One region of the Gordonia sp. L191 genome, then DNA from elsewhere that is predicted to be linked to it. Evidence: riboswitches for the same ligand, from Rfam matches in the RefSeq annotation. Region 1 holds a riboswitch; each other region holds the start of a gene.

Region 1 (7,167 bases):
GTCACCTCTCCCGGGCGGATCGTGAGGTCGATGTCCTTGAGGACGTGGTGGTCGGCGTAGAAGCGGTGGGCGCCCACGATTTGCACCTCGACACCGGCCGACGTCGTGTCCGGGGTGATGGCGGCGCGCGTCATGCGGCACGCTCCCAGGGACGCAGGGCGATGCTCCGTCGAGCGCCGGCAACAGCGAACCGCAATCGCTGTATCGGCGTCGGGGGCAGGGTGCGGACCGCCCCTCGCGCGAAGTAGCGCTCGACGTAGAACTGGACGATCGAGACGGCGCTGGTGAGGATCACATACCAGACCGTCGCCACCATCAGCAGCGGGATGATGTCACCGGAGTAGGTGCTCGACTGGGTCGAGACCACGCCGAACAGATCGAGTAGCGACACGTAGTAGACCAGCGACGTCGACTTGATCAGTCCGATCAGCAGATTCACATACGACGGCACGATGGAGCGCAATGCCTGCGGCAACGTGATGCGCAGAAAGTGGTATCGCCGTGGAATGCCCAGTGCGGCAGCGGCTTCGTGTTGACCTGCATCGACCGACAGGATGCCGCCGCGCACGATCTCGGCGGCGAACGCCGCCTCGTGGATGGTGATACCGATGACGGCGATCAGGAACGGAGTCGCCAGATCTGCCTCGGAGAAATGAAACAGTCCCGGCCCGAATGGAATACCGATACTCAGACTCTGGTAGAGCGCCCCGAAGTTGAACAGGATGAGAAGCAGGACGATCAGCGGGATCGATCGAAAGAACCACACGTATCCCCAACTGACCGCCGCGAGCACGGGATTGTTCGACAGCCGCATCAGCGCCAGGACGATACCCACGGCCAGAGCGAGCACCGCACTGTACGCCGCGACCTCCAGTGTGACCCCGAGACCTTCGAGAACGACGGGGCGAAAGAACCAGTACCCGAATCGATCCCATTGGAAGAATGCATTGGTGGCCAGGCCGTGGACCAGCTGCGCGCCGACGACGAGCACGATCGCGGCGAGAATCCACCGGCCGGGATGACGCAGGGGCGCAACGCGTTCGGCGGTCGGCGGCGTGGACGTCCCCGACGACGACCGCGGGTCCCCCGACGGCGCCGGGAGAGGACCGGCACTCGTGGACGGCGATGGGGCGGACATGGCGGCACTCTCCTTCACACGGGAACGGGAACACACGCGAGGAGATGCGTGCCCGCCGCCACCCCGGGGCGCATCCCGCGGCAACCGACGACCACGACGGCACGACGACTTCTCACGAAGTCGTTGTGGCCGTGTCCATCACGCTTATCGGGATACACCCGATCCGGTCGTCACCTGGGGCACCCCACCGCGATGCGAGGGTTGCCGGTCAACCAGCCAGGGCTTGACGTTGACACTCATGACCGTCGTGCTCACGCTACTGCCGCGCGCCGCCGCGGTCAGCATTTACATTCGCCGAGGAGTGAAAGTCTCGTGGCGTCGGGTCGGGCACCACCATTCCTCGGACGCCGCGGTTGTCAGATGCTGCGTTCACCGGCCAGGATCGCCTCGAGGCGTCGGTGGATGTGCGGGGAGAGAAAGGGTGTGACGTCGCCGCCGAGCTTGGCGACTTCTTTCACCAGTGAACTCGAGACGTGTGCGTAGCGGGGATCGGTCAGCAGGAAGACGGTTTCGACGTCGGCCAGCTCACGATTCATCTGCGCCATCGGAAGCTCGTAGTCGAAGTCCACCGACGAGCGCAGGCCCTTGACGATGGAGTGGATCGCGTTCTCTCGGAGATAGTCGACGAGCAGGCCGGTCCACTGATCCACCCGCACGTTGGGCAGATCGGCGCAGTCCTCCCGGATGAGTTCGAGTCGCTCCGGGACCGAGAACAGTCCGCGCTTGTTGGGATTGACGACCACGGTGACCACCAGTTCGTCGAAACACGCGGCCGCCCGCTCGACGACGTAGCGGTGCCCACGCGTGAAGGGATCGAAGGAGCCGGGGATCACCGCGCTGGTCATACTCTGCAGAACCTACCCGCCCGCCCCGCCGGTGACTCGCGCGACCTGCACCGTGGTGTCGCCGTAGGACTTGTCGGTGACGATCTCCCAGCCGGCCGGCCAGTGTGTCGTGGCCCGTCGGCCGCGCTCGAGCACCAGCAGGCCGCCGTCGGCGAGCCAACCACCCGATCCGAGCGCCGTCAGGTCGCCGTGCACCTCGTCGTCGGTGAGCGCATAGGGCGGGTCGGAGAAGATCACATCGAAGCCGCCCGTCACATCCTCGTGGTGCACGACATCCACGCAGGCCGGGGCACCGGCGGCCAGGAACGCCGACACCGGTGCGGTGATCACCCGACCCACCTCGGCGACGCCGAGCGCCCCCAGATTGGCGGTGACGACAGCGGTGGCGCGACGACGGTTGTCGACGAACACGGCCGAGGACGCACCACGGGAGAGTGCTTCGAGGCCCAGCGCACCGGACCCGGCATAGAGGTCGAGGATCGCGGCGCCCTCCAGATCGATCCGGGCGTCGAGAATGTTGAACACCGCCTCACGCACCCGATCGGAGGTGGGCCGGGTCCCGGCGTCGGGAACCTTCAGTGGGCGTCCGCCGTGGCGGCCGGCGATGATCCGGGTCACCGGACCATTCTCCCATTGCCGATTCGGGTGGGCGGCGACCCTTGACGGGCGGCGCCGGCGGGGCGTCACCGCCGCGTGGCTGCCGGACATTTCGCCCACCCGCAGCGAGTCGTCGCAAGCTTTTGTGTCCCGCATCACATACACCGGATGAACTGGGCATTGAGGGGACATTTCCCCACCGATTTACGCAGGCAGGTGAATTCGTCGACACACGTTGTTAACGTCGAATGCGTTATGAGCCCGTCCCACACAAGAACGGCCCCATCACCCCTTCTCACTCTCGACTACCGAGTTCCCTCGGTGGCCGACGGTACCCGACTCTGGGAGATTGCCAAGGACTCCCAGGTGCTCGACGTGAATTCCAGCTACGCCTACGTGCTGTGGTGCCGAGACTTCGCCGAGACGTCCATCGTCGCCGAGGTCGACGGCCGCACTGCAGGATTCGTCACCGGATATCGGCGTCCCTCCGACCCGTCGACCCTCATGGTCTGGCAGGTCGCGGTCGACGACGCCTATCGCGGCAACGGGATCGCAGCAACGATGCTGCACCGGCTCTTCGATCGTGCCGCGCGCCGCGGGGTGGTGGCCATGCACACCACCATCAGCCCCGACAACGTTGCCTCGCAACGATTGTTCGCGTCCGTGGCGGCCGCTCGCGGACTCCGGTTCGCCCGGCGCGACCTGTTCGCCGCCGGCGACTTCCCGGACGCACACGAGCCCGAGGATCTCTACCTGCTCGAACCCGAGGTACCCGAACCCTGAGGCCGGGCAACGGGAGTCAGCTCCCGAGCGGATTCTGATCCGACCCCGCACACGGTCAAGAATGCGGCCGCTCAACACTTGTCGCTCACCCGTCTCCGAGAATCGCTGTTGCACAGCGACGGTCGCGTGCAACAGCGCTTCACTCGCCGCACCGTGGTGCGCTCCCGCGGCACCGGCACGTCGACGGATCGGCGCGTCGACGGATCGGCGGCCCCACAGATTTCCCACATTGGAGGAATAACCATGAATGACCAACCCACCGACAAGAAGACCTCCATCGACGACTCGGTCTTCACCCAACACGAATCCGAGGTCCGCAGTTACTGCCGTAGCTGGCCGACGGTGTTCGGTCAGGCCCGCGGATCGTGGCTGACCGACACCAGCGGTGATCGCTACCTGGACTTCTTCGCCGGGGCCGGTGCGCTCAACTACGGCCACAACAATCCGGTCCTCAAGTCCGCGTTGCTCGAGTACATCGAGTCCGACGGCATCACCCACGGCCTCGACATGGCCACCGTGGCCAAGGGTCGGCTGATCGAGGAGTTCACCTCCAAGATCCTCGCGCCGCGTGATCTGGACTACAAGATCCAGTTCCCCGGACCGACCGGCACCAACGCCGTCGAGTCGGCACTGAAGCTGGCCCGCAAGGTCACCGGCCGTGAATCGATCGTGAGTTTCACCAACGCCTTCCACGGTATGACCCTCGGCTCGCTGTCGGTGACCGGCAACTCGATGAAGCGCGCCGGCGCGGGAATCCCGCTCGTGCACGCGACCCCGATGCCGTTCGACAACTACCTCGGCGGGGCCGTCGAGGACTTCAGCTGGTTCGAGCGCGTGCTCGACGACTCCGGCAGCGGACTCAACCTGCCCGCGGCGGTCATCGTCGAGACCGTGCAGGGTGAGGGCGGTGTCAACGTTGCGCGTGCGGAATGGTTGCGTGCGCTCTCCGAGCTCTGCCGGCGACGCGACATCCTGCTGATCGTCGACGACGTGCAGATGGGTTGCGGCCGCACCGGTGAGTTCTTTTCCTTCGAGGAGGCCGGGATCAAGCCCGACATCGTCACGCTGTCCAAGTCGATCAGTGGATACGGGTTGCCGCTGGCACTCGTGCTCATCCGCCGCGACCTCGACGTGTGGTCGCCGGGCGAGCACAACGGCACCTTCCGCGGCAACAATCCCGCGTTCGTCACCGCGGCCAGGGCCATCGAGCACTACTGGTCCGACGATTCGCTCTCCCGTGACGTCCACATGAAGGGCCGACAGATCAACGAGGTCCTCTCCACGCTGGCCGCCCGTCACGAGGGTGTGTCGACCCGTGGCCGCGGCATGGCGCGCGGCCTGGTGTTCGCCGAGCCCGCCGACGCCGGCAAGGTGTGCGCCGCCGCCTTCGGCGCCGGTCTGCTCGCCGAGACCTCGGGCCCGTCCGACGAGGTCGTCAAACTCCTTCCGCCGCTGACTATTTCCACCGAGGATCTCGACCACGGGTTGGGAATCCTCGCCGATGCCACCGAGGAGGTGCTCGCATGATCGTCCGCACCACAGACGAGATCACCGGAACCGACCGAGACGTCGCCGACCCCAAGGGCAATTGGGTGTCCAAGCGCATCGTGCTCGGCGGCGACCGGGTCGGGTTCTCGTTTCACGAGACCACCATCAACGCCGGCAGTGTCAACGAGTTCCACTACGCCAACCACATCGAGGCCGTGTGGCTCGTCGAGGGCACCGGCACCCTGCTCGACCGGGAGACCGGCCAGACCTACCCCCTGGCGCCGGGCACGATGTATCTGCTCAACGGTCACGAGCGGCACACCGTCACCGCGGAGACGCAGATGCGCATGCTGTGCGTGTTCAATCCGCCCGTGGTCGGCACCGAGGTCCACGACGCCGACGGTGTCTATCCGCTGGTCACCGTGCCCGAACAGCCATCCGGCAAGCACGCCGAGACCGCCGACGTCTGACACGCCGGCCGTCACGGGTCGTCCACGAGTTGCCCGTGCACTCCCCTGCCACTCACCGTGTGAGCATGCGGAGTGCGCGGGCAACTCGCGTGGTGGCCCTATCCTGGATGAGGTGCGTACCCGTCTGCAGATCGGCTGGACCCCCGCCGAACCGACCCCGCTCGAGGAGCGCCTCGACGTCGCCCTCGATCGACTCTCGGCACTGCTCGACGGGGCCCGGATCACCGCCCTGACCGGCGCGGGCATCTCCACCGACTCCGGTATCCCCGACTACCGCAGTCCCGGTGCGCCGGCCCGCACACCGATGACCGTGCAGATGTTCTTGTCCTCCGCGAAATTCCGCCGCCACTATTGGGCACGGAATCACCTCGGCTGGCGTCACATGGACGCCGCGACACCCAATGCCGGCCATCATGCACTCGCCGAGCTCGGACGCCAGGGACGCCTGACCGGTGTGATCACCCAGAACGTCGACATGCTGCACACCAAGGCGCGAACCCGACGGGTGATCGAGTTGCACGGCTGTTACGGGCGGGTGCGCTGCCTGGATTGCGCGGCGATCCTGTCGCGTCACCGGCTCGCGGAGATGCTCGAGGATCTCAATCCCGGCTTCGCGGCCCGGGTGTCCGGCCGTGGTGCGATCGAGGTGGCCCCCGACGCCGACGCCGCACTGGAGGACACCGCCGATTTCGTTGTCGCACCCTGCCCGCGATGCGGCGGCATCCTCAAACCCGACATCGTCTACTTCGGCGAGAACGCTTCCAAAGATCTTGTCGCACAATCGTTCGCGATGATCGACGAGAGCGATGCGCTACTCGTCGCCGGATCGTCGCTGACCGTGATGAGCGGACTCCGGTTCGCGCGGTACGCCCACCGCACCTCCAAGACGCTGGTGGTGGTCAATCGCGGTGCCACCCGCGCGGACGACCTCGCCGATCTGAAGATCGACCACCTCTGCGGTGTCGTCCTACCTGCCCTCGCACGGTGGGGACGAGCAGACCGGGGACGGGCAGAGCGGCTTACCGAGCCCTCAGACGGGGACGAGGTCGTCGGCGTGGATCACCGGGCGCTGCAACTGTTCCGGTAGTTCCGAGGTCGAGCGACCCACCATCCGGGCGACGTCGTCGGCCGCGTAGGACGAGACCCCCCGTGCGTGCACGGAACCTGCCGCATCGACCAGTTCGACGACATCGCCCTCGGAGAACCCGCCGCGCACCCCGATCACCCCGGCCGCCAGCAGTGAGCGCCTGCGCTGCACCACCGCGGCGACCGCGCCGTCGTCGATGGCGATCTGTCCGCGCGCATCGGCGGCGTGGCGCACCCAGAAACGCCGCGACGACAGCCGGTCGGGGCGTGCGGCGAAGACCGTGCCCACCGACGCCGACCCCAACGCCTGCGCGGCCTCGGCGGCGGCCGCAAGGAGCACCGGCACCCCGCCATCGGCGGCCAGACGAGCCGCGGCCAGCTTGGACGCCATCCCACCGGTACCCAGTGCCCCACCGGAACCGGCGATCACACCGTCGAGATCCTCGGGCCCGTTGACCTCTGAAAGAAATTGTGCGACACGGCCGTCCGGTCCCGGCTTGCGGGGATCCCCGTCGTACAGACCGTCCACATCCGAGAGCAGCACCAGCGCATCGGCACCGGCGAGGTGTGCCACCAGCGCCGCGAGCCGATCGTTGTCGCCGAACCGGATCTCGTTGGTGGCCACCGTGTCGTTCTCGTTGACGACACCGACCGCCCCCAGGGAGCGCAGCCGGTCCAGCGTGCGTTGCGCGTTGGCATGATGGGCACGGTTGGAGATGTCGTCGGCGGTCAGGAGCACCTGTCCGACGGTCCGCCCGTA
Region 2 (7,167 bases), 430 kb from region 1:
CGACCCCGAAATATGCGCCGTGCGGTAAACCTGCCACGAACCTCGCCGCGATGAGCAACCCGAAGGTCGGCGCGAGCACCGTCGCGACGTTGCCGACGGTGAAGGCGACCATCAGCCCGATCAGCAGCGTGCGCCGCGACAGCCGGGCGGTGAGGGCGGCGATGAGCGGCGCACCGACGACGACGCCGAGCGCGTACGCCGAGATCACCGTCCCGGCGGTGGGCTCGCTGACATCGAGGGCTCCGGCGATGTTGGGCAACAGGCCCATCGCGACGAATTCGGTGGTCCCGATACCGAAACCGCCGAGCGCCAACGCGAGGATCGCCCAGCGCAACGATGACGAGCCACGAGAAACGTTGTCGGACAACGTGATTTCGAGATCTTCGGACGCCTCCGACGGCGCCGTACCGGCGGCAGGCGTCGCGGCGGCGGTCACGGCGGAGGTGGGGTGAGCTGATCTCGACACGGGAGGCGTAACCACCACCCGTCCGGTGCGGATTCCCGTGTGGTCGGGTGAGTTCGTTCACACGGGTTCGTCGGACCGGAATCGAGACGCCCGTCACGGTGTGGCAGCAGCAGATTCCTTCGCCGACGACGCGGTCGGCACCGTTGTCTGATCCGGTGCGGAACCGCTCTCGGTCTCACCTGGCGACGGCGCGGAACTCTCCTGTGACGACGTTTCCGACTGCGACGACGTCGCGCCCGACTCGGTCGTCGAACTCGACTCCGGCGACGTGCTCGACGTAGACGACACACTCGACGTAGGCGCCACACTCGACTCGGGCGCCGGTGCCTGCGTTGCGCCCACAGCGCCCGCCCCCTCGCCCACAGCGCCCGCCCCCTCGCCCACAGCGCCCGCCCCACCACCGACAGCGCTCTGTCGGGACGCAAGCAGCGGCACCGCGACCTGTGTCGGGGTCGACAGCACCGTCGCACCCGCACCCGCACTCGTCGAACCCCTCAGCACCGTCGTGATGCCCTCGACGACGCGCGCCGCCCAGTACTTCACGAAATTGAGCGGCAATGCGACGATGCTCTTGCCGCTGGCCAGCTGTGCCTGCACTCCTTCTTCGAAGAGCTCACGGTTCCAGGTGAGCGCGCCGTTGATGGTGTTCTCGAAGGCGTAGAGATCCGGCAGGTACGCGCCGTAGCCCAGTTGTGGCAACGGGGGAAACCAGTCCATGACCCAGCGGATCGGTGGCTGGAAGTCGGCGAGGGTGATCCCGATGATGTCGGGTAGGCGGAACCGGTAGGCCACCAGGTCCGGGACCGACCAGTGCAGGCCCAGCGCGTCGACGAGGTTCTGGGCGAGGATGGCCATCGATGAGGGCGAGGCGATCGTGCAGGTCTGCAGCGACCCGCTCTGCGTGCACGTCATCGGCTCGTTCGCGCCGTTCATGTACCAGGTCGTGCCGGTACCCGGGAATTGAAACATGTGAAACGGATACTGACCGTGCTTGACCCAATAGCCGAGGAGGGCGTCGAGGTCGCCGATGGGGTCATGGAACGGATCGGGGAGATCGCAGATCGGATCGCCCGCGATGCAGTAGGTGGTCACCGGCAGGCCCCCGTAGTCGGTGACCGCTCGGGTTCCGGACATGGTCAGACCGGGGATGATCCCGACCAGGGTCGCCTCGATCCCCTGTCCCCACAGCGTCGCCGACATCCGCGGATCGGAGTAGAGCTCTCCCGACACCGTGCGTGCACCGTCGGAATCGGTGGTGGAGATGACGTAGGTCGAGCCGTCGTCCGTGGTCACCGACCGAGTTGGCCCGATGTCGGTGAGCACGTCGCCGGCGATCCGCGCCCCCTGCGAGTAGCCGGCGATGACGATCTTCTTGTCGGCACCGCATTGCTGCTGGTACGCGGCGACGGCCTGCTCCAGATTGGCCGACCCTTCGGCCTCGCTGGCGTTGTATCCGACCGACCCGAGCGGCCAGATGGTCGCGGAGTAGGGCACCTGCTCGATCTCGTAGGCGCCCGCGCCGGAGTACGGACTGTCCGGCAGCTCCTCCCAGTGGGCGCCGTGTCCGGTGTAGCGCTGTTCGATCCCGACGAGATACGAACCGTCGGAATTCCACGTGCCGCCGACGATGAACACCCGACCCGGTTGACTGCACGCCGCCGCTGTTTCCGCCGACGCGACCCCGTGACCCCAGAATGCGGCCGCGATGAGCGCCACACTCGCGGCCCCGACCACTCCGGTCGAGATGCTGCCGCGGAGCGAGGCGAAGGAAGGTGAGAGCCTCATCGGACACGTCCTTGGGCGAGGGAACCGCGATGTGGCAAGAGTAGGCAGACGGCGCGGCCGATTCCGGCCGATCCGTCGAGATCAGGACGCGATTGGTCCGTCCGGGCGACACCCGCCGCCACGCCCGAACCGAGTCCGACCGTTTCTGTCCAGCACGCAAACCAGGCTGAGCAGGAGGGTTCTCAGCCGCCGACGACCGTGTTATATCCTTGTCGCCAGGTCATGAGTATCAGCGTCAAGCCCCGGCTCGCTGATCGGCAACCCTCCAACCGCGGTGGGGTGCTCCGGGTGATGACCGGGTTGTGGGATCGCGACGAGCATCCCCGGCAAGCGCGGGTCCGAAGGTCGGACCCCATCAGGGTCACCACACCCTGCCGACCGCAGAAAGTGATCTATTCTCATGTCTGACGTAGCCAACGACGGCACGGATGCCCAGAACCCAGCCGACGACTGGAGTTTCGAGACCAAGCAGATCCATGTGGGCCAGTCGGCCGACGCCGCCACGAACGCTCGTGCACTGCCGATCTACCAGACCACGTCGTACGTCTTCAACGACACCACCCACGCGGCCAACCTCTTCGGCCTCGCCGAGCCGGGCAACATCTACACCCGCATCATGAACCCCACCCAGGACGCCGTCGAGCAGCGTGTCGCCGCGCTCGAGGGCGGTGTGGCGGCACTGTTGGTCGCGTCCGGTCAGGCCGCCGAGACCTACGCCATCCTCAACATCGTGGAGAACGGCGGACACGTCGTGTCGAGCCCGCGTCTCTACGGCGGAACCTACAACCTCTTCCACTACACACTGCCCAAGCTCGGTATCGAGGTGAGCTTCGTCGAGGATCCCGAGGATCTCGATTCGTGGCAGGCCGCGGTCCGCGACAACACCCGGGCCTTCTACGGCGAGTCGATCTCCAACCCCAACAACGAGATCCTCGACATCGAGGGCATCTCCGAGGTCGCCCATCGCAACGGCGTGCCGCTGATCGTCGACAACACCGTCGCCACCCCGTACCTGCTGAACCCGCTGGCCCACGGCGCCGACATCGTCGTCCACTCGGCGACCAAGTACATCGGTGGGCACGGCACCGCGATCGGCGGCATCATCGTCGACGGCGGCACCTTCGACTGGCGGGTGCAGCGTGACGGCCAGGATCTGTTCCCCGGCTTCACCACCCCCGACCCCAGCTATCACGGTGCGGTGTTCGCCGACCTCGGTGCGCCGGCCTACGCGCTCAAGGCACGCGTGCAGTTGCTGCGTGACACCGGTGCGGCGATCTCGCCGTTCAACGCCTTCCTGCTAGCCCAGGGACTGGAAACCCTGAGCCTGCGCGTCGAGCGCCACGTCGCCAATGCGCAGCGGGTCGCGGCCTATCTCGCCGATCACGCTCAGGTCGAGTCGGTCGCCTACGCCGGTCTGCAGTCCTCGCCCTGGTACTCCCGTGGTCAGAAGCTCGCCCCCAAGGGGCAGGGCGCGATCATCGGCTTCGAGATCGCCGGTGGCGTCGACGCGGGGAAGCGCTTCGTCGAGGCGTTGACGCTGCACAGCCACGTCGCCAACATCGGTGACGTGCGGTCGCTGGTCATCCACCCCGCCTCGACCACCCACAGCCAGCTGACCCCCGAGGAGCAGCTCGCTGCCGGTGTGACCCCCGGCCTGGTGCGCCTGGCCGTCGGTATCGAGGGCATCGACGACATCATCGCCGACCTCGACCAGGGTTTCGCGGCGGCCAAGTAGTTCGAGGACAGGAGTACAACACCCGTGTCGGTGAGCATCGACCCCCAGGCGTCCACGACGCATCAGCCCGAGTGGGAACGAGTTCCCGACGGGCAGATGGTCCGAATGCGTCTGGGGTCGTTGTCTCTCGACAACGGGCAGCAACTCGACGACGTCACCCTGGCGTTCCAGCGCTGGGGGACGTTGTCGCCCGCACGTGACAACGTGATCCTCACGCTGCACGCCCTGACCGGCGACTCGCATGTGACCGGCGCGCCCACCGACGAGCATCCCTCGCCCGGGTGGTGGGACGGCCTGATCGGGCCGGGAGCTGCCATCGACACCGACGAATGGTGCGTCATCTCCGCCAACGTCCTCGGCGGCTGCCGTGGGTCGACGGGCCCGTCGTCGCCGGATTCGCAAGGGCGGCCCTGGGGTTCACGCTTCCCCGACATCACCGTGCTCGATCAGGTGCGTGCCGAGGCGGCCCTGCTCGATGCCCTGGGCATCCGGGGAATCGGCGCGGTACTCGGCGGCTCGATGGGCGGCGCGCGTGCGCTGGAGTGGGCGATCGAGTACCCCGATCGGGTCCGCAGCGCCCTGGTGCTGGCGGTCGGCGCCCGCGCGACCGCCGATCAGATCGGCACGCAGACCACCCAGATCGCGGCGATCACCTCCGATCCCAACTGGCAGGGCGGGGACTACCACGGCACCGGGCGCTCCCCGATCGCCGGCCTCGGGATCGCCCGACGTATCGCCCACCTCACCTACCGTTTCGAGGGTGAACTCGACGAGCGGTTCGCCAATGCGCCTCAGGCGCAAGAGAATCCGCTCCTCGGCGGCCGCTACGCGGTGCAGAGTTATCTCGAGCACCAGGCCGACAAATTGATCGAGCGCTTCGATCCGGGCAGCTATGTGGTGCTCTCCGACGTGCTGAACCACCATGACGTCGGCCGCAACCGGGGTGGTATCGCCGCCGCCCTCGCCTCGTGCACCGTTCCGACCATCGTCGCCGGCATCGATTCGGATCGCTTGTACCCGTTGCGGTTACAGGCCGAGATCGCCGAAGGTCTCGGCAACTGCGTCGGCGGGCTCCAGGTGGTCCGGTCCGACAAGGGCCACGACGGATTCCTCACCGAGTTCGACGCGATCGCCGATCTCCTCAAGCGCACCGTGGATCTCGCCCGCCGCTGACGGAGCTCGCACCGATACACCACCCCGCCCACGCGCCCGCAGGCGTCGTGGGCGGGCGTGTCTCAGCGGGCAGGTGTGGTGGTGGTCGTCTGCGCCGAATCCCCCGCATCCAGGGTCGGCGAGGTACTCGACGCCGACTGGGAGGGACGGATTCCCGGAGCGATTCCCGGAGCCGTCGTCTGCGGCGCCACGATGCTGGGGATCAGGTCGGGTGGGATCAGACCGGACGGGATCGGAAGCGTCGGATACGGAGTCAGCGTGGGTCCGGACGGGGTCGTCGTCGACGGTGTGGTCGTTGCCGGCGGCGTGGTGGTGTTGGGCACCAGCGTCAAGGTGGTCGTCGACGTCGTGAGCGGGAGTTCGGTCGTCGCCCAACTCGGGAGTTGCTCGTGACCGGCGGGCTCGGTGGCCGACGGCGCCGCGACCGAGGTCATCACCGACGTCGTCTGGTGATGCGACGTCGTCGTGAATCCCGAATCCCGGGTGGTGTCAATGGTGTGTGCGTCGGCCGTGCGCGTCGGAGAGGGCAGCGGGTCGGCATCGTCGGTCACGGTGGCGCCGACGGCGACCGCCGCCATCACGATCGCACCGATGATCCCGGCCACGATCGCCACCGGTACCGCCGACCAACTGCGTGCCCGGCGGCCACCGATGAACGCCAGTCGGGTGGTGCCGGCCTTGCCGGCCAGCATCGCCGCACCGGTGGCCGCGGCCAGTTCCGGCGACTCCGGGGTGAGGAGGTCGAGTCCGGCGTCCGGCACGATCCGTCGGGTGACCGGCAGGTTGGCCAACCCGCCGACCAGCACCGCTGCATCCGGGGCGTGACCACGCGACCGGAGGTCGGCGAGATAGCGGGCGAACACCTCGCGCGCCTCGTCCACCATCGGACCGGCGACCTGCTCGACCGTCGCCGAGGTCAATGGCACCCCGGCCAACGCCGCCGGCGAGCCCTGCCCCACGGTGGACGCAGCCGGGGCGGACGAGTAATCGGCGACCTCTTCCTTCGCGGTGCGGCAGGCGCTGACCAACTGGGCACGCTGACGCTTGGTGCGGGCGCCGGCGTCGGCCCCGTCCACCTCGGCCGCGATGTGGTCGGCAAGCGCCTCGTCGATCCGACGGCCACTGAGCACCGTCGACCGTTCGATCGCCTCGACACGGCCGGCGGCGGGATCCACGGTGTAGAGCGACACGCCGGTGTCGCCGCAGTCGGCGACGACCACCGAGGAGAACCGACCGATCTGTCCGGTTCGGGTCAGGAATTCGGCGACCGCCTCTTCGTCGGAGCCCAGGTGGATCTGTCGGCGTGTCCCGGATCCGCCCGAGCGCAGGCGACGGCGTTGGGTTGCGGTTCGCGCCGCCACCCCGATCGGGCCGACGCGCAGGTCGGCGGCGCGGGCAGCGTCGAGCATCAGGTCGATGCCCGCGTTCACCCGTCCCACCGAGTCGAGCCCGTCGGTGGGATCGACGTCGAAGACGCGCGCTTCGAGCGCGGTGCGACCTGCCTCGTCGTGCGTGAGCAGGACGTAATGGATCATCCCCTCGCCGACGGAGACACCCAGCGACGTGGTGTCGCCCGGTCTTGCCTGGTCGTTGATCTCGAACGTCGAACTGATGTCAATCCCCACTTAGTGTTGCTAACAATCGCTCCGCTCAGCGGAGTTCGAATGTCGGGTCGGTACCCCGAATGTCACGCTTTGGTCACCAGTGTAATCAATCTGTGCCCAACGGGTCGATCGACGTCGCCAGCCAGAGGATCAGCGCTCCGCTCGACGCCATCGCCGCAACATCGAAGAATTTGCCCCTGACCTGCAGCAAACCCGCTCGCGAGGTGGGGATCAGCGCGCGCAGGAGCGCGCCGAACAACAACGCCGAGCCGAAGACGAACGCTCCGCGACGCCAGCGATCGAACAACACGAGTGCCGCGGCGGCCACGACACCCAGCAGCACCAGCAGGTAGGGAATCTGTACCGCGTAGGCGCGCACCCGTCGGACGTGGCGCAACCGCTCC
Region 3 (7,167 bases), 2.2 Mb from region 1:
TCTCAGTCTGCCCGGCCACGCCGAGGTGTTCATCGTCGGCGACATGATGGCACTCGACGGAGTGCCGGGGCAGGCCCCGGCGGCCAATCAGTCCGCGCGGTACGCCGCCGACACCATCACCGCCCGCCTCAACGGCAGCCTGCGCGCCCGAAAGCCGTTCTCCTACTGGGACAAGGGATCGATGGCGACGGTCTCGCGGTACTCGGCCGTCGCCAGCGTGCCGATCCCCGGCACGTCACGGCACATCGAGTTCTCCGGTTACCTCGCCTGGCTCGGATGGCTGTTCCTGCACCTGATCTACCTCGTCGGATTCCGCAACCGCTTCACCACGCTGATCGACTGGCTCTTCGCGTTCACCTCGCGCAGCCGCAACCAACTCGCGGTCACCGAACAGCAGGTGTTCGCGCGCACCGTGATCGACCGACTCGAGGAGATCGAGGAACGCGGCGCCGCCTGAGGCGGCGCGGGTCCGGCGCGTCTACAGTCTCGCCAACGCCGGCGTCAGCTTGTCGACCGCCCACGGCACCGAGTAGATCGTGGGCGCGCTGAACGCCGCCGCGGTGTCGTTGGTGAGGAACACCGTCGTGCCGCGGCGCACCGCGGGCAGCGAATCCCAGCCGGGGATCGCATCGAAGGCCTCGGGCCCGCCGACCAGCGGCCAGAAGATCAGCAGGTCCGAAGCGAAGATGTCGATACGTTCGGGAGACACGACCGTGCGTGCGCCACCGGGCGCGAGCCCCTTGACCGCCGGGTCGAGAACCAGTCCGAGCTCGGCGAGCAGTTTCGCGGAGGGGTCGGTGTCGCTGGTCACCACACCGAACTGATTCTGCGGGGTCAACTGTCCGAAGGTGAACGTCTTGCCCTGGCTCGCCGGGTATTTCGCCTTTGTGGTCGCGATCTGCTGCTCGACCTCGGCGACGGCCTCATCGGCCTGCTGCTGCTTGCCGAAGATCCGGCCGGCCGTCGTCATCACCTCCTGCCAACTGTCGGTGACGGTGTTCTTGGCCATCACCGGAATCGTGGGGGCGATCTGCGTCAGGCGGTCGTAGGCCGCGCGGTCGGGCAGGTATCCGGCGAGGATGACCTGCGGGGCGAACCGCGCGATCGCGGCGACGTCAGGGGGACCGGCCTCCACGTCATAGGTGACGATCGTCGACGAGTGCTCCGGCGTCCAGGCGAAGCGATTGTTCGGGCCCGAATACCCCTGCGCGAGGAACTCCGCCGTGATCGGGACCCCGAGGCGGATCAGCGAATCCGACCACGCGCCGCCGAATGTCACGACCTTGGTCGGATCGCTCGGAATCGTCGTCGATCCGTACTGGTGCTCGACGGTCACGATCTCACCCGTGGATCCGGCCGGGTCGTCGGGGGACGAACATCCGACAAGGGCGACGAACACCAGGGTCAACAGGCCGGCGAGGACTCCACGAACACGCATTTCGTTAGGTTAGGCTAAATCGCCGGTATCGGACAAGACCGACGTGGGCGTTCCGACGACGCGGCCCGTCATCGACGCCGTCCGGGCGTCCGGGTTAATCCCACGGTGACCGAAAGTCTGTGCCGCATACACGCCCGGACGCCGTCGACGTACCCGGGTGACTCCTGACTTTCTTGCCGTGCGCCGCGCCGTCGACCTACCGTGAATCGACCATCTGGAGCGACCGAGAGACCCGGCTCGTCGACGTCGCAGCAACCCCCAGAGGAGGGTGCTAACGCCGGGATCGATGGGAGTCGGCTCGTGCCATTTCATGACCATGCCCCGTTGTCGGTGCTCGACCTCGCACCGATCAGTGAGGGCTCCAATCCTGCTGCCGCACTGGCCAATACGATCGGCCTCGCGCAGCACGCCGAGCAGTGGGGCTATCGCCGCTACTGGGTCGCCGAACATCACTTCGTCGCGGTGGCCGGCTCCAACCCGGCCGTCCTGATCGGTCAGATCGCCGGTGCCACCACCACCATCCGGATCGGGTCGGCGGCGGTGCAGGTCGGCCAGACGACCGCGGTCTCGGTCGTCGAGTCCTTCGGACTGCTCGACGCCTTCCATCCCGGCCGCATCGACCTGGGTCTCGGACGCTCCGGTCAACGGCGCGCGGAAGCGGTCACGGCGACCCCGAAGGCTTCGACATCGACGGCTTCGGCACCTGCGGTGACCCTGCCGAGCATTCCCGGCCCGAGTCGCGTCGTCGACGGTGTGGTGCTCCCCGAACCATTCGATGTGTCGGCGCTGCTGGCGAATTCGCGCCTGGCGCGCGGCTTCGAGGTACTCACCCAACCCGGTGCGCAGACCCCGGACTTCGCCGAGCAGGTCGCCGACATCGCCGCACTGCTCGAAGGCACCTATCGCAGCCCGTCCGGTCTCGAACTGCATGCGGTGCCCGGTGAGGGCGCCGACGTCGAGCTCTGGATCTTCGGCAGCAGCAAGGGCCAGAGCGCCCAGGTGGCCGGCGCGCGCGGACTCCCGTTCGTCGCCAACTACCACGTGAGCCCCGGGACCACGCTCGAAGCGGTGCAGGCCTACCGCGCCGCCTTCCGGCCGTCGGCGGTGCTCGCCGAACCGTACGTGGTGGTCTCGGCCGACGTGGTGGTCGCCGAGGACGACGACACCGCACGCCATCTCGCCTCCACCTACGGGCACTGGGTGTACAGCATCCGCAGCGGCCACGGCGCCGTCGAGTATCCGGATCCGGCCACCGCGCCACCACTGGCCGACGAGCAGCGCGCACTGGTCGCCGACCGCCTCGAGACCCAGTTCGTGGGCAGCCCCGACACGGTCGTCGAGCGTCTCGCCGCACTCGGAAAACTCACCGACGCAGACGAACTCGTCATCACCTCGGTCACCCACGATCACGGTGACCGGCTGCGCTCGCACGAACTCCTCGCCAAGAAATGGGGCCTCATCTGATGCGTGGCATCACCACCACCGTCGCCCGTACCGCGACGGCAACCGTTGCCGCGCTGGCCGTCTTCGGTCTCGCCGCATGCGGCGGGGGCTCCTCACAGTCCGAGGACGCCGGTCCGCCGGTCTCCGGCGGCACGCTGCGCTACGGCCTCTCCGACGCGCCCACCTGCTCCGACCCCGCCCAGAGCGCCACCAACCAGACGATCTACGTGACCCGTCAGATCGTCGACTCACTGACCGACCAGGTACCCGGAAGCGGCGACCTGAAACCGTGGCTGGCGCAGAGCTGGGAGGTCAGCCCCGACGCCAAGACCTTCACCTTCCATCTCAAGCCCGACGTCACCTTCAGCAACGGCACCCCGCTGACCGCCGACTCGGTCAAGAAGAACTTCGACGCCATCGTCACCACCCTCGGCGGCGCCAAGGCGCCCTTGGCCGCAACCTATCTCAGCGGCTACACCGGCACCACCGTCGTCGACCCGTCGACCGCACGGGTCGAGTTCTCCGCGCCGAACGCACAGTTCCTGCAGGCGACCTCCACCCCGCAGCTCGGCATCCAGGCCGACGCGACCGTCGCCGCCACACCCGAACAGAGGTGCCAGGGCACCAACATCGGCTCCGGGCCGTTCGTGTACTCCGCATGGCAACAAGGCCGTTCGGCCGCCCTGCGCAAACGCACCGGATATCAATGGGGCTCGGCGGTGTTCACCCACACCGGCGACGCCTACCTCGACGGGATCGACTTCACCGTCGTCCCCGAGTCGGGTGTGCGCACCGGCTCACTGGGCTCCGGTCAGCTCGACGCCATCAGCGATGCCCTCCCCAACGACAAGGCACAGATCTCCTCGGCCGGTGGCAAGGTACTCACCGCGGTGAACCCCGGCGTGCCATTCGGCCTGCAGCCCAACGTCTCCCGTGGAGTGCTCGCCGACGAGCAGGTCCGCACCGCACTGCTCCCGGCGATCAACCGCACCGAACTCGTCGACACCGTGCTCGACAAGGACTTCCACCCGGCGACCGGGGTGCTGGCCGCCAACACCCCGGGATTCCATGCCGAGACCGCAGCCCTGGCCTTCGACGCCGCCAAGTCCCGGCAGCTACTCGACGCCGCCGGCTGGCGGCCCGGCGCGGACGGCATACGCGTCAAAGACGGCCGGCGCCTGTCGTTCTCGGTGCTCTACAGTCCGGTGTTCGCCGGCAACCAGGCGATCCTCGAACTCGTCCAGCAGCAGCTGAAGAACGTCGGCGTCGACATGGCGCTCGACGTGGTGCCCGCAGCCGAGGCCACCGTCCGACAGAACTCCGGCGACTACGACGCGATCTACTACAACGTGACACGCGCCGACGGTGACATCCTGCGTACCCAGTTCGGGTTGACCACCCGAAACCTGAACCGGCGCGGGCCGATTCCCGCGCTGGATACCGCACTGGCGCAACAGCAGAGCACCACCGACACCGCCGCACGCAACGCGGATCTTGCCACCGCCCAGACCCAGATCATCGAGCACGGACTGTTCCTGCCCACCATCGAACTCTCGCAGGCCATCGGTACCGCGAGCACCGCACACCAGGTGTCCTTCGACGCCTCGGCACGCCTGCAATTCCACGACACCTGGCTCTCGGGTCGGTGACCGGCGATGATCCGCTATCTCGCGATCCGCATCGCCTCGGCCATCGGGGTGCTGTGGGCGGCGTTCACCGTCGCCTTCATCATCCTGATCCTGCTGCCCTCGGATCCGGTGTCGATCGCAACCTCGGATGCCTCGATCCCCGCCGACCCGGCCGCCGTCGCCGCCCTCAAAGCCCGCTATGGCCTGGATCGTTCGGTGTGGCAACAGTATTGGTCGGCGCTGACCGGCGCGCTGCACGGTGATTTCGGTCTGTCGATCTCCCAGGGTCGCCCGGTCACCGAGGTGATCGCCGACGCCCTGCCCGGCACCGTGGCGCTCACGCTCACCGCGGTGGCGCTCGCCGTCATCGGCGGGGTCGGACTCGCGGTGCTCGCGACCTGGACCCGCTCGATACTGCTGCGTCGTGTGCTCCTCTCCATTCCACCGCTGGTGGTGGCCCTGCCCACGTTCTGGGTGGGACTGGTCCTGTTGCAGGTCTTCGCCTTTCGCCTGCCGTGGTTCCCGGCATTCGGCGACACCCGGCCCGGGTCGATCGTGCTGCCGGCGGTGACGTTGGCCATCCCGTACGCCGGGGTACTCGGACAGGTCCTCGTGACCAGCATGACCGCCACCGATGCGGCGCCGTTCGTGCAGACGGCCACCGCGAAGGGTGCGAGCCGCGGGCGCGTCATCACCCGACACATCCTGCGGGTCTCGTCGCTGCCGGCGCTGACGGTGGCCGGCGTCGTCGTCGGCAACCTCCTCGGCGGGGCGGTCGTCGTCGAGACGGTGTTCTCCCGGCCGGGTGTGGGCAAGCTCGCCCAATCCGCCGTTCTCGCACAGGACATCCCTGTCGTGTTGGCGCTGGTGACCCTCTCGGCGCTGGTTTTCGTCACCATCAACCTGCTCGTCGACGTCGTCTACCCGTTCCTCGATCCCCGCATCCTCAGCGGTGCACGCCGACGGAAGCCGACGGTGCGCGACAACGATTCCCGGACGGAGCTGATCAATGTCTGACTCATCCGACACCGGTGTGTCGGTGCCGTCCTGGTCGTGGAGTCCGGAGGCGGTGCGGCCAGCGGCGGTGTGGGCGTGGCTGCGGTCCAATGCGGCGGTGACCCTCGCGGTGATCGTCCTGGCGCTCGCCGTCGGATTCGCCGTGGCCCCGGGCTTGTTCACCGGGCGAGACCCGCTGCTGGCCGTACCCTCGGAGAAACTCTCACCACCGAGCGCGTCGCACTGGTTCGGCACCGACAACCTCGGCCGCGACGTCTACGCGCGATTCGTTCACGGGGCGGGTCTGTCGCTGACGGCGACCATCGGTGCCGTCGGGGTCGCGCTGCTCATCGGGGCGATCCTCGGGTTGGTCGCGGGTACCGCAGGCGCCATCGCCGACGGGGTGATCATGCGGGCCATCGACGTGATGCTCGCGGTCCCCCAACTGTTGCTGGCCCTGGCCATCGTCGCGGCCCTGGGGTTCGGCACCACTAAGGTCGCGATCGCGGTGGCGGTGGTGCTCATCGCGAGCTTCGCGCGGGTCATGCGGGCCGAGGTGCTGCGGGTCCGCCACGCCCCGTTCGTCGAGGCGTCGCGCGCCTTCGGGGTCCCGGCCCCGGTCGTGCTCGTGCGGCACGTGTTGCGCAACTCCTCCGCCCCGGTGCTCGCGCTGGCGGCAGCCGAATTCGGGATGGCGATCCTGCTCATCTCGTCACTGTCGTTCCTCGGCTTCGGCGCGACCCCGCCGACCCCCGAATGGGGATCCCTGATCTCCGACGGCCGTGACTATCTGGCCACGGCCTGGTGGATGACCACGCTGCCGGGACTGGCGATCGTGGCCGTCGTGCTCTCGGCACACACCGTCGGACACCGTATCTCGGCAGGAGATCACCGATGAGCCCCGTGTCCACCATCCCTGTCCTCGACGTGACCGATCTGCATGTGGCATACCGGATCAACGGCGCCGAGACCGAGGCGGTCCGCGGTGTCGATCTCACGGTGGCGCGGGGCGAGACCGTCGCCGTGGTCGGGGAGTCCGGCTCCGGGAAATCCTCGGTGGCGCACGCGATCATCGGACTCCTGCCGCGCACGGCGCACTCCACGGGCCGCGTGCACCTCGGAGATCTGCGGATCGATGAGCTCGGCTCCCGCGCCATGAACCGGATTCGGGGCGCACGGATCGGCCTGGTCCCGCAGGATCCGGGCACCGCGCTCAATCCCGTGCAACGCGTGGGCGATCAGGTCGCCGAAGTCCTGCGAATCCACGGTCGCGCCGCCCGCAAGACGGCCCGCATCCACGCGCTCGAGCACCTCGCCGACGCCGGCATCGACGATCCGGAGGTGCGTTACCATCAACTACCGCACCAACTCTCGGGCGGACAACGGCAACGTGTGCTGATCGCGATGGCGATGGCGTGCGAACCCGAGCTGATCATCGCCGACGAACCCACGAGCGCCCTCGACGTCACCGTACAGCGCCGCATCCTCGATCATCTCGCCGCCCGCGCCGCCGATACCGGCACCTCGATCCTGTTGATCACCCATGACATCGGGGTGGCCGCCGACCGCGCCGATCGGCTCGTCGTCATGTCCGGCGGACAGATCGTCGAAAGCGGCTCGACCGCACAGGTTCTCACCGAGCCTCGCCATGCCTACACCCGG
Region 4 (7,167 bases), 2.8 Mb from region 1:
GGCGCGTTCGCCGACACCGGATCGATGGCGGGTGTGAAGGCGATCGGGGCCGGCCGGCCGGGGGTGCCCGGCGGAAGCGGGTCGGGCTTGGTCAGCTGCAGGTAGGTGAACACCCCGCCGACCGCGATGACCGCGACCAGAACGACCGAGAGCAACGACCAGATGAGGCGCCGACGACGCGTCCGCGGCCGGTTCACCGCAGCGCTTCCGTGATGTGCACCCACACAACCTCCGGGTCTCGACGTTCCTTCGTGTGGCCCTAACAGTATCGTTGAGGCGATTCGCGCCGCCGACTCGCACGATGAGCCGATACCTGCATCCGGCGTTTCGGGCAGCGGCGGCCGCGCTCACCCCAACGACAGTGCCACGATCAAGGAGGACGCGTGGAATTCGATGTGACCATCGAGATCCCCAAGGGAAGCCGCAACAAGTACGAGGTGGACCACAAGACGGGCAAGATCTATCTCGACCGCTACCTCTACACCGCGTTCGGCTACCCCGCCGATTACGGCTACATCGACAACACCCTCGGCGAGGACGGCGACCCGCTCGACGCCCTGGTCCTGCTGCCGGAGTCGGTGTACCCCGGGGTGATCGTGCGTGCCCGGATCGTCGGCATGTACACCATGACCGACGAGGCCGGCGGCGACGACAAGCTGCTGTGTGTCCCGGCCAAGGACGTGCGCTGGGATCACATCCAGGACGTCGGTGACGTCCCCGAGTACGAGCTCAAGGCCATCGCGCACTTCTTCGAGCACTACAAGGACCTCGAGCCCGGCAAGCACGTGAACCCGGGTGGCTGGGTCGGTACGGCCGAGGCGGAGAAGGTGGCCCAGGAGGCCATCGAACGTCTCGCGAAGCAGCCGCACGAGGCCAACGAGCCCTCACGCGGCTGACCGCGGTCAGGCGAATACGAGAAACGGCGCCCGTCCCCCGATCGCGGGGGCGGGCGCCGTTTTCGTGATGCCGGTATCTACAGCCCCGGGCCGGTGGATTCCGGGTCGCCGAGCGGCTTGCCCTTGCGCAGCGGCAATTCCTTCCATGTGAGGGTGCCGATGATCGCGAGCAGCGAGATGATCGAAACCGTCAGGAACACCCGGTCCATCGAGTTGGCGAAGCCCTGCTTGATCGGCTGGGCCAGTTCGGTGGGGAGCTTGCTGATCACCGAGGTATCCGACATCACGCTCTCCGATGCCGAGCCGCCACCGCCACCCGGATTCTGCGACGCGCTGATGAGGCCCTTGGCGAATCCGCTGACCTGCGGGTCCGGACTCGACGCGGCGGTCATCACCGCGGTGCGGTACTGCGGTGCCGCCGCCGCGGCAACCATCTCGTCCTTGATGTTGGGGCCCATCAGGCTGAACAGCATGGAGAAGAACACGGCCACACCGAGCGTCGCTCCGATCTGCCGGAAGAAGGTCGCGGTACCCGTCGACAGTCCCATGTCCTTGGGCGGCAGGATGTTCTGCATGGCCAGGGTGATGGGCTGCATGAGGTTGCCGAGTCCGAAGCCGAGGAAGAACGCGTAGATCATCACCAGCCACACCGGTGTCGACAGTCCGACGGTGTGCAACAGGAACATCATCACCGTGATCAGGATCGAGCCCACGATGGTGAAGATCTTGTACCGCCCGGTCCGCGAGATCAGCTGACCCGAGAGCACCGACCCGGTCATCAGCCCGAGCACCATCGGCAGCATCTGCAGGCCGGCGACCATCGGGCTCGACCCGCGCAGCACCTGGAAGTACTGCGGCAGCATCGAGATGCCGCCAAACATCACCGCACCGACGATCATCGAGACGACGATGCCCTGCGCGAAGACGCGATTCTTGAAGACGCGCAACGGGATCAACGCGTCTTCACCCATCAGGTGCTCGATGAGCACGAACACCGCGAGCCCGACGGCGCCGACGATGTAGCACAGCCAGGACCAGCCCGACAGCCATCCCCACTCGCGACCCTGTTCGGCGACGATCAGCAGCGGCGCGACGGTCACCGCGAGCGCGGTGGCACCCCAGTAGTCGGTGCGGCCGCCGATGCCCTTGTTCTGGTCGTAGTTGAGCACCTTGTAGACCACGACGAGGGCCAGGATGCCGATCGGCACATTGACCAGGAACACCCAGCGCCAGCCGGAGACCCAGAGGATCGAGGACTGGCCGGCGAACAGTCCGCCGAGCACCGGTCCCAGCACGCTGGAGGTGCCGAACACGGCCAGGAAGTAGCCCTGGTACTTGGCGCGTTCGCGGGGCGGGACGATGTCGCCGATGGTCGTCAGCGCCAAGGTGAACAGACCGCCGGCACCGATGCCCTGGAAGGCGCGGAACGCGGCGAGCTCGTACATCGAGGTCGCCATGCTGCAGGCGAGCGAACCGATCACGAAGATCGAGATGGCCAGCAGGAAGAACGGCTTACGTCCGTAGAGATCGGAGAGCTTGCCGTAGAGCGGTGTGACGATGGTCGAGGTGACCAGGTAGGCGGTGGTGACCCACGCCTGCATGTCGTAGCCCTGCAGATCGTCGGCGATCGTGCGGATCGCGGTCGAGACGATCGTCTGGTCGAGTGCCGCGAGGAACATGCCGAGCATAAGACCGGCCAGAACGGTCAGGATCTGCCGGTGCGAGAGTCCCGCTCCGGCGTGCTCCTCCGGGGGGCTCACCGCCGAGGCGGTGACGTTGTCGTTGGTCATGGGGTCCTCGAGGTCGTAGGGGCTGGGGGGATACGTGGGGATTCGGACGCCGGTGCCGTCTCGGATGGCCGACGTTCGCACGCCGGGGGCACCAGGGTCTCGGTGGCATCGACGAAGCGGGTGAGAAGCGTCACCAACGTCGCCAGCTCGTCGGACGACCACTCGCTCATGGCGGAGTTCACCGCCGTGCGGCGCCCCGACCGCATCGACTCGACGCGTTCACGTCCGGCGTCGGTGACGACCAGCAGCGTCGCGCGTCCGTCGTGCGGGTCGGCTTCGCGCCGGATCAGCCCGAGATCGACGAGCTGACTGACGTGTCTGCTGACCGTCGACGGATCGGCGCCGAGTTCCGCGGCCAGCTCTCGTGAGCGCATCGGGCGTTTGACCAGATGGAACAGGCCTTTGAAGGCCGCCGTCTCGAACTCACCGTCGGGCGTGCGGAAGGTCGTGTGGACCGCGCGGTCGCGGATACGGATGTAGCGCGCGAGTGCGTCGAAGAGCTGATCGATGTCGCGATCGTCGAGCATGCCGATTCCCCGATCGATGAGGATGTCCGATTTCCTTGCCGCGTACAACTAGTTGCTGAGTGCATGTAGTTGACGGCCGCAAGTATGCGCTCGAGTTCGTCGTCATGGCAAATCCCATTAGGATCGACGGTCGTGACCCCTGTACCCCCACCGACGTCATCGGGTAGCCGTCCACACTTCACTTCCATGCCTGACCTGGCCTTACGGGACCTGGGCGGCGCCGTCGTGTGGACCAACGACGATCTCTTCGCCGAGGCGCAGAACCTGATCAAGACGCCCCCGGCGCAGTATCAGCCCGCAACGTTCGGCCACAAGGGACAGATCTACGACGGCTGGGAGACGCGACGGCGTCGAGAAGCGGGAGTCGATCAGGCGATCGTGCGGCTCGGCGCGCCGGGTGTCATCTACGGCGTCGTCGTCGACACGGCGTGGTTCAGGGGCAACTATCCGCCGTTCATCTCCGTCGAGGCCGCCGCCAAGGAGGGCGTCGTCTCCGTCGACGAACTGCTGACCGACACCGAGTGGGTCACCATCGTCGAGAAGAGCCCCGTCGACGGCGACACCCGCAATCCGTTCCGGGTCGACGCGAAGGATCGCTTCACCCACGTGCGCCTGACGATGCATCCCGACGGCGGTGTGGCCCGATTCCGGGTGCACGGGCGCGGCGTACCCAACCCGCACTTCTTCCGTTACGGCCATTTCGACCTGGCCGCGTTGGAGAACGGTGGCCTGATCACGGCCTGCTCCAACATGTTCTACAGCTCGCCCAACAACCTGCTCATGCCCGGCCGTGCACGGCACATGGGCGAGGGGTGGGAGACCTCGCGTCGGCGCGACGACGGCAACGACTGGGTGCAGGTACGCCTGGCCGGACAGGGCCGGGTGAGTCTCGTCGAACTCGACACCAGCTACTTCCTGGGCAACGCGCCCGGCGCGGCGATGGTCCGCGGCCGCGACGGCGAGGACGGCGAGTGGTTCGAGGTGTTGGGCCGCACCGACTTACAGCCCGACACCCGGCACCGGTTCGTCATCGATCTCGACCGCCCGATGACCGAGGCGCGCATCGATGTCTACCCCGACGGCGGGATGGCCCGAGTCAAGCTGTACGGCCTGCTGACCGACGAGGCGCAGACCGAACTCGTTGAGCAGTGGGAGCGCGGCGAAGCCTGAGCACGCCTGGCCGCCGGGATGTCGGTCAGCGCCGGTTGATTCAGGCGGCGCGCCGATCGGTGAACGACGGCAACACCAGCTCGCGCACACGGCGACTCGTCGCCGAGCCGTCGAGAGGCACCAGGATCACCGCGTCGGCGACCTCGGCCGCGTAGATGTCGCGGATGAGGGTCACCAGACCGCTCGGCGTACCCACATAGCGGACGGTGCCGCCGTTGATCTCGTCCGGAATGTGTGCGACCGCCGCCCGCGCCGACGCGGCGCTGGGCGCGATCGCCACCTCCACCTCGAGTGCGACGGAGAAGTTCGCGGTGTCGCGGGTACCGGCCCGCAGCAGCGAGCGGGCCCGCTGGGCGTCACGCAGCGTGGGTCGACGGACGACGATGGCCGACGGCTCGGCAGGAACGTCGTCGGCGAGCGCGACCCGCAGCGACGGCCGTCCGATGCTGATGCGATCGAGTTCGATGGTCATGCCGGGTTCCCTCCGGGTGAGGTCGAGATGAGTTGTGCCAGAGCGTCGATCAAGCGGTCGATGTCGGCGGCCCCGGTGCCGAGGCCGAAGCTCGCGCGCACGGCGCCGTCGGGATGGCCGAGGCGAGTGAGGATCGGGTGGGCGCAGAACTTTCCGTCGCGCACGCCGATGCCGTGTTCGTCGCTGAGGTATTCGGCGACGGCGCGCGGTGCAATGCCGTCGACGCCGAACCCGGCGATCCCGACGCGATCGGTGATGTCGTCGAAGATGCGGAGTGCCTCGACGCCGTCGATCCGCGCGAGACCGTCATCGAGACGGCAACGCAATTCGTGTTCGTGCAGGCCGATCGCCTCGAAGCCGATCTCGGTGATCGCCTCGCAGGCCGCGGCGATGGCGATGGCGCCCAACACATTCGGCGACCCTGCTTCATGCCGCGCGGCACCGGTGTGCCAGGCGGTGGCCGCGCAGTTCTCGTCGGGCCCGTCGACGACGCTCACCTGCGCCGAGGCGCCACCGCCGGCGAGATACGGGTCGGCGGCGTCGAGCCAGTCCGTTCGTCCGATGAGCACTCCCGCCCCGAACGGCGCGTAGACCTTGTGACCGGAGAACACCAGGTAGTCGATACCGTGGCTGACCATCGACACCGGCCGGTGGGCGACGAGCTGGGCTGCGTCGACGAGGATGCGCGCGCCGTGTCGATGCGCGATGGCGGCGAGGCGACCGATCGGCAGCACCTCACCGGTGACGTTGGAGGCCGCGGTCACCGCGAGCAACGCCGCGGGTGCCGCGGCCAGTTCACATTCGAGCGCGACGAGGGTGTCCTCGATACCCGGACGCGCGGTCACGATGCGGGCAGTCCCGGAGTCGCGCGAGACCCACGGCAGCAGATTGGCGTGGTGCTCGATGTCGAGGACGACGACGTCGCCGGGGGTGCAGTGGGCCGCCAGATTGATGGCGTCGGTGGTGTTACGGGTGAACACAACGGTGTCGTCGGCACGCCCACGCACAAAGCGCCGCACCGTCTCCCGGCACTGCTCGTAGCGACGGGTGGTGACCTGGGACAGATGGCCCGCACCGCGGTGGACGCTGGCGTACTGGTGCAGCGACGCGGCGACGGCGTCGGCGACCGCGGTCAGGGCGGGGGCGCTCGCGGCGTAGTCGAGGTTGGCGTAGGCCACTTCGTTCCAGTCGGCGAGCTGCACCGGCTGTCCTGCGCCGACGACCTCGGCGAGCGGCTCGAAGGACGACGGATCTGCGCACACGGTGGCGGCGATCGATGCGGGGGTGACGACAGCAGTCATCGAAAAATCTCCTTGGGAATCCACGCTTGCCGTGTCCGGGTGGTACACGGCCAGGTCGTCACCCGGAGCACCCCACCGCGGAGGAGGGTTGCCGACCAGCGAGCCGGGGCTTGTCACTGGCACTCATGACCTGCACCAAGGGTGGCCTATCACGTCCGAGGGTGTCAATTTTCACTCAGCGTGGGCGAAATCCCGGCGTCGTCCGGCGCTAGGTTGGTCGGGTGAGCGGCGAACCTGTGGGAGATGAGGGAACGGGGCCTGCCCCGTTCGTGTTGTCGCGTCCGCACGGAGCGGTTCGGGCCGAGGGCGTTGCGCGACGATTCACCGCGGTCTCCGACGCCGCCGAGGCACTGCGATCCGGTGCGGTGGCGTCGGTGGTCGGCGCACTCCCGTTCGACCCCGCCGATCCGGCCGCGCTGTTCGCACCCACGCGGCTGCGTCGGGAACAGGCGCTGGGTGGGCGCGCCCCCGTCCGTCATTCACTGACCCACCTCGTCGAGATCCCCGACGCCGCCACACATCGGGAGCGGGTGCGCCGGGCGGTGGCCGCCATCGGTGTCGGCGACCTCGACAAGGTGGTGCTCGCGAGAACCGTTGGTGCGGTTCTTGATTCACCGGTCGAGATCGGCGATCTCCTCGAGGCGCTGGCGCACGGCAATTCCGAACGCAACGCGTTCGTGGTCGACACCCGCCACTCGTGGCTGCTCGGCGCGAGCCCGGAGTTGTTGCTGCACAAGAGCGGCCGCGAGGTCACCTGTCATCCGTATGCCGGTTCGGCTCCTCGCTCGTCGGACCCGGAAGCCGATCGCGAAGCCCGGGAGAAACTCGCCGCGTCGGACAAGGATCATCGCGAGCACTCGTTCGTCGTCGAGCATCTGCGTGAACGGTTGGCGCCGATCAGCGACGAACTTTCCGTCGCGACCCGACCTCAATTGCTCTCCACCGGCGAGATGTGGCATCTGGCCACACCGATACACGCCCGGCTCACCGATCCGGATGTCGGCGCACTCG

The links. A riboswitch is a leader RNA that binds a small molecule or an ion and turns the genes downstream of it on or off. The one in region 1 is predicted to bind S-adenosylmethionine.
Region 2: linked by a shared signal. The riboswitch ahead of QNM97_RS15340 (bifunctional o-acetylhomoserine/o-acetylserine sulfhydrylase) and the one ahead of QNM97_RS13240 (amino acid ABC transporter permease) in region 1 are both predicted to bind S-adenosylmethionine.
Region 3: linked by a shared signal. The riboswitch ahead of QNM97_RS03555 (LLM class flavin-dependent oxidoreductase) and the one ahead of QNM97_RS13240 (amino acid ABC transporter permease) in region 1 are both predicted to bind S-adenosylmethionine.
Region 4: linked by a shared signal. The riboswitch ahead of QNM97_RS00830 (aminotransferase class V-fold PLP-dependent enzyme) and the one ahead of QNM97_RS13240 (amino acid ABC transporter permease) in region 1 are both predicted to bind S-adenosylmethionine.

What each region holds. Positions count from the first base shown of each region.
Region 1 covers NZ_CP125996.1:2,959,419-2,966,585, forward strand. Annotated here, with positions in the region: gene QNM97_RS13235 (amino acid ABC transporter ATP-binding protein) at 1-134, opposite strand, end outside; gene QNM97_RS13240 (amino acid ABC transporter permease) at 131-1,138, opposite strand; SAM riboswitch class IV at 1,274-1,382, opposite strand; gene coaD (pantetheine-phosphate adenylyltransferase) at 1,495-1,983, opposite strand; gene rsmD (16S rRNA (guanine(966)-N(2))-methyltransferase RsmD) at 1,996-2,601, opposite strand; gene ectA (diaminobutyrate acetyltransferase) at 2,836-3,363, shown strand; gene ectB (diaminobutyrate--2-oxoglutarate transaminase) at 3,607-4,890, shown strand; gene QNM97_RS13265 (ectoine synthase) at 4,887-5,321, shown strand; gene QNM97_RS13270 (Sir2 family NAD-dependent protein deacetylase) at 5,434-6,408, shown strand; gene proB (glutamate 5-kinase) at 6,352-7,167, opposite strand, start outside.
Region 2 covers NZ_CP125996.1:3,390,474-3,397,640, forward strand. Annotated here, with positions in the region: gene QNM97_RS15330 (MFS transporter) at 1-466, opposite strand, end outside; gene QNM97_RS15335 (cutinase family protein) at 560-2,251, opposite strand; SAM riboswitch class IV at 2,470-2,590, shown strand; gene QNM97_RS15340 (bifunctional o-acetylhomoserine/o-acetylserine sulfhydrylase) at 2,652-3,986, shown strand; gene metX (homoserine O-acetyltransferase MetX) at 4,011-5,159, shown strand; gene QNM97_RS15350 (Hsp70 family protein) at 5,222-6,784, opposite strand; gene QNM97_RS15355 (DUF3017 domain-containing protein) at 6,870-7,167, opposite strand, start outside.
Region 3 covers NZ_CP125996.1:755,584-762,750, forward strand. Annotated here, with positions in the region: gene QNM97_RS03545 (NAD(P)/FAD-dependent oxidoreductase) at 1-457, shown strand, start outside; gene QNM97_RS03550 (ABC transporter substrate-binding protein) at 479-1,438, opposite strand; SAM riboswitch class I at 1,646-1,731, shown strand; gene QNM97_RS03555 (LLM class flavin-dependent oxidoreductase) at 1,739-2,902, shown strand; gene QNM97_RS03560 (ABC transporter substrate-binding protein) at 2,902-4,530, shown strand; gene QNM97_RS03565 (ABC transporter permease) at 4,537-5,526, shown strand; gene QNM97_RS03570 (ABC transporter permease) at 5,519-6,403, shown strand; gene QNM97_RS03575 (dipeptide ABC transporter ATP-binding protein) at 6,400-7,167, shown strand, end outside.
Region 4 covers NZ_CP125996.1:176,294-183,460, reverse strand. Annotated here, with positions in the region: gene dacB (D-alanyl-D-alanine carboxypeptidase/D-alanyl-D-alanine endopeptidase) at 1-224, opposite strand, end outside; gene QNM97_RS00855 (inorganic diphosphatase) at 384-896, shown strand; gene QNM97_RS00850 (MDR family MFS transporter) at 974-2,686, opposite strand; gene QNM97_RS00845 (MarR family winged helix-turn-helix transcriptional regulator) at 2,683-3,213, opposite strand; gene alc (allantoicase) at 3,400-4,383, shown strand; gene QNM97_RS00835 (hypothetical protein) at 4,424-4,855, opposite strand; gene QNM97_RS00830 (aminotransferase class V-fold PLP-dependent enzyme) at 4,852-6,156, opposite strand; SAM riboswitch class IV at 6,174-6,287, opposite strand; gene QNM97_RS00825 (isochorismate synthase) at 6,378-7,167, shown strand, end outside.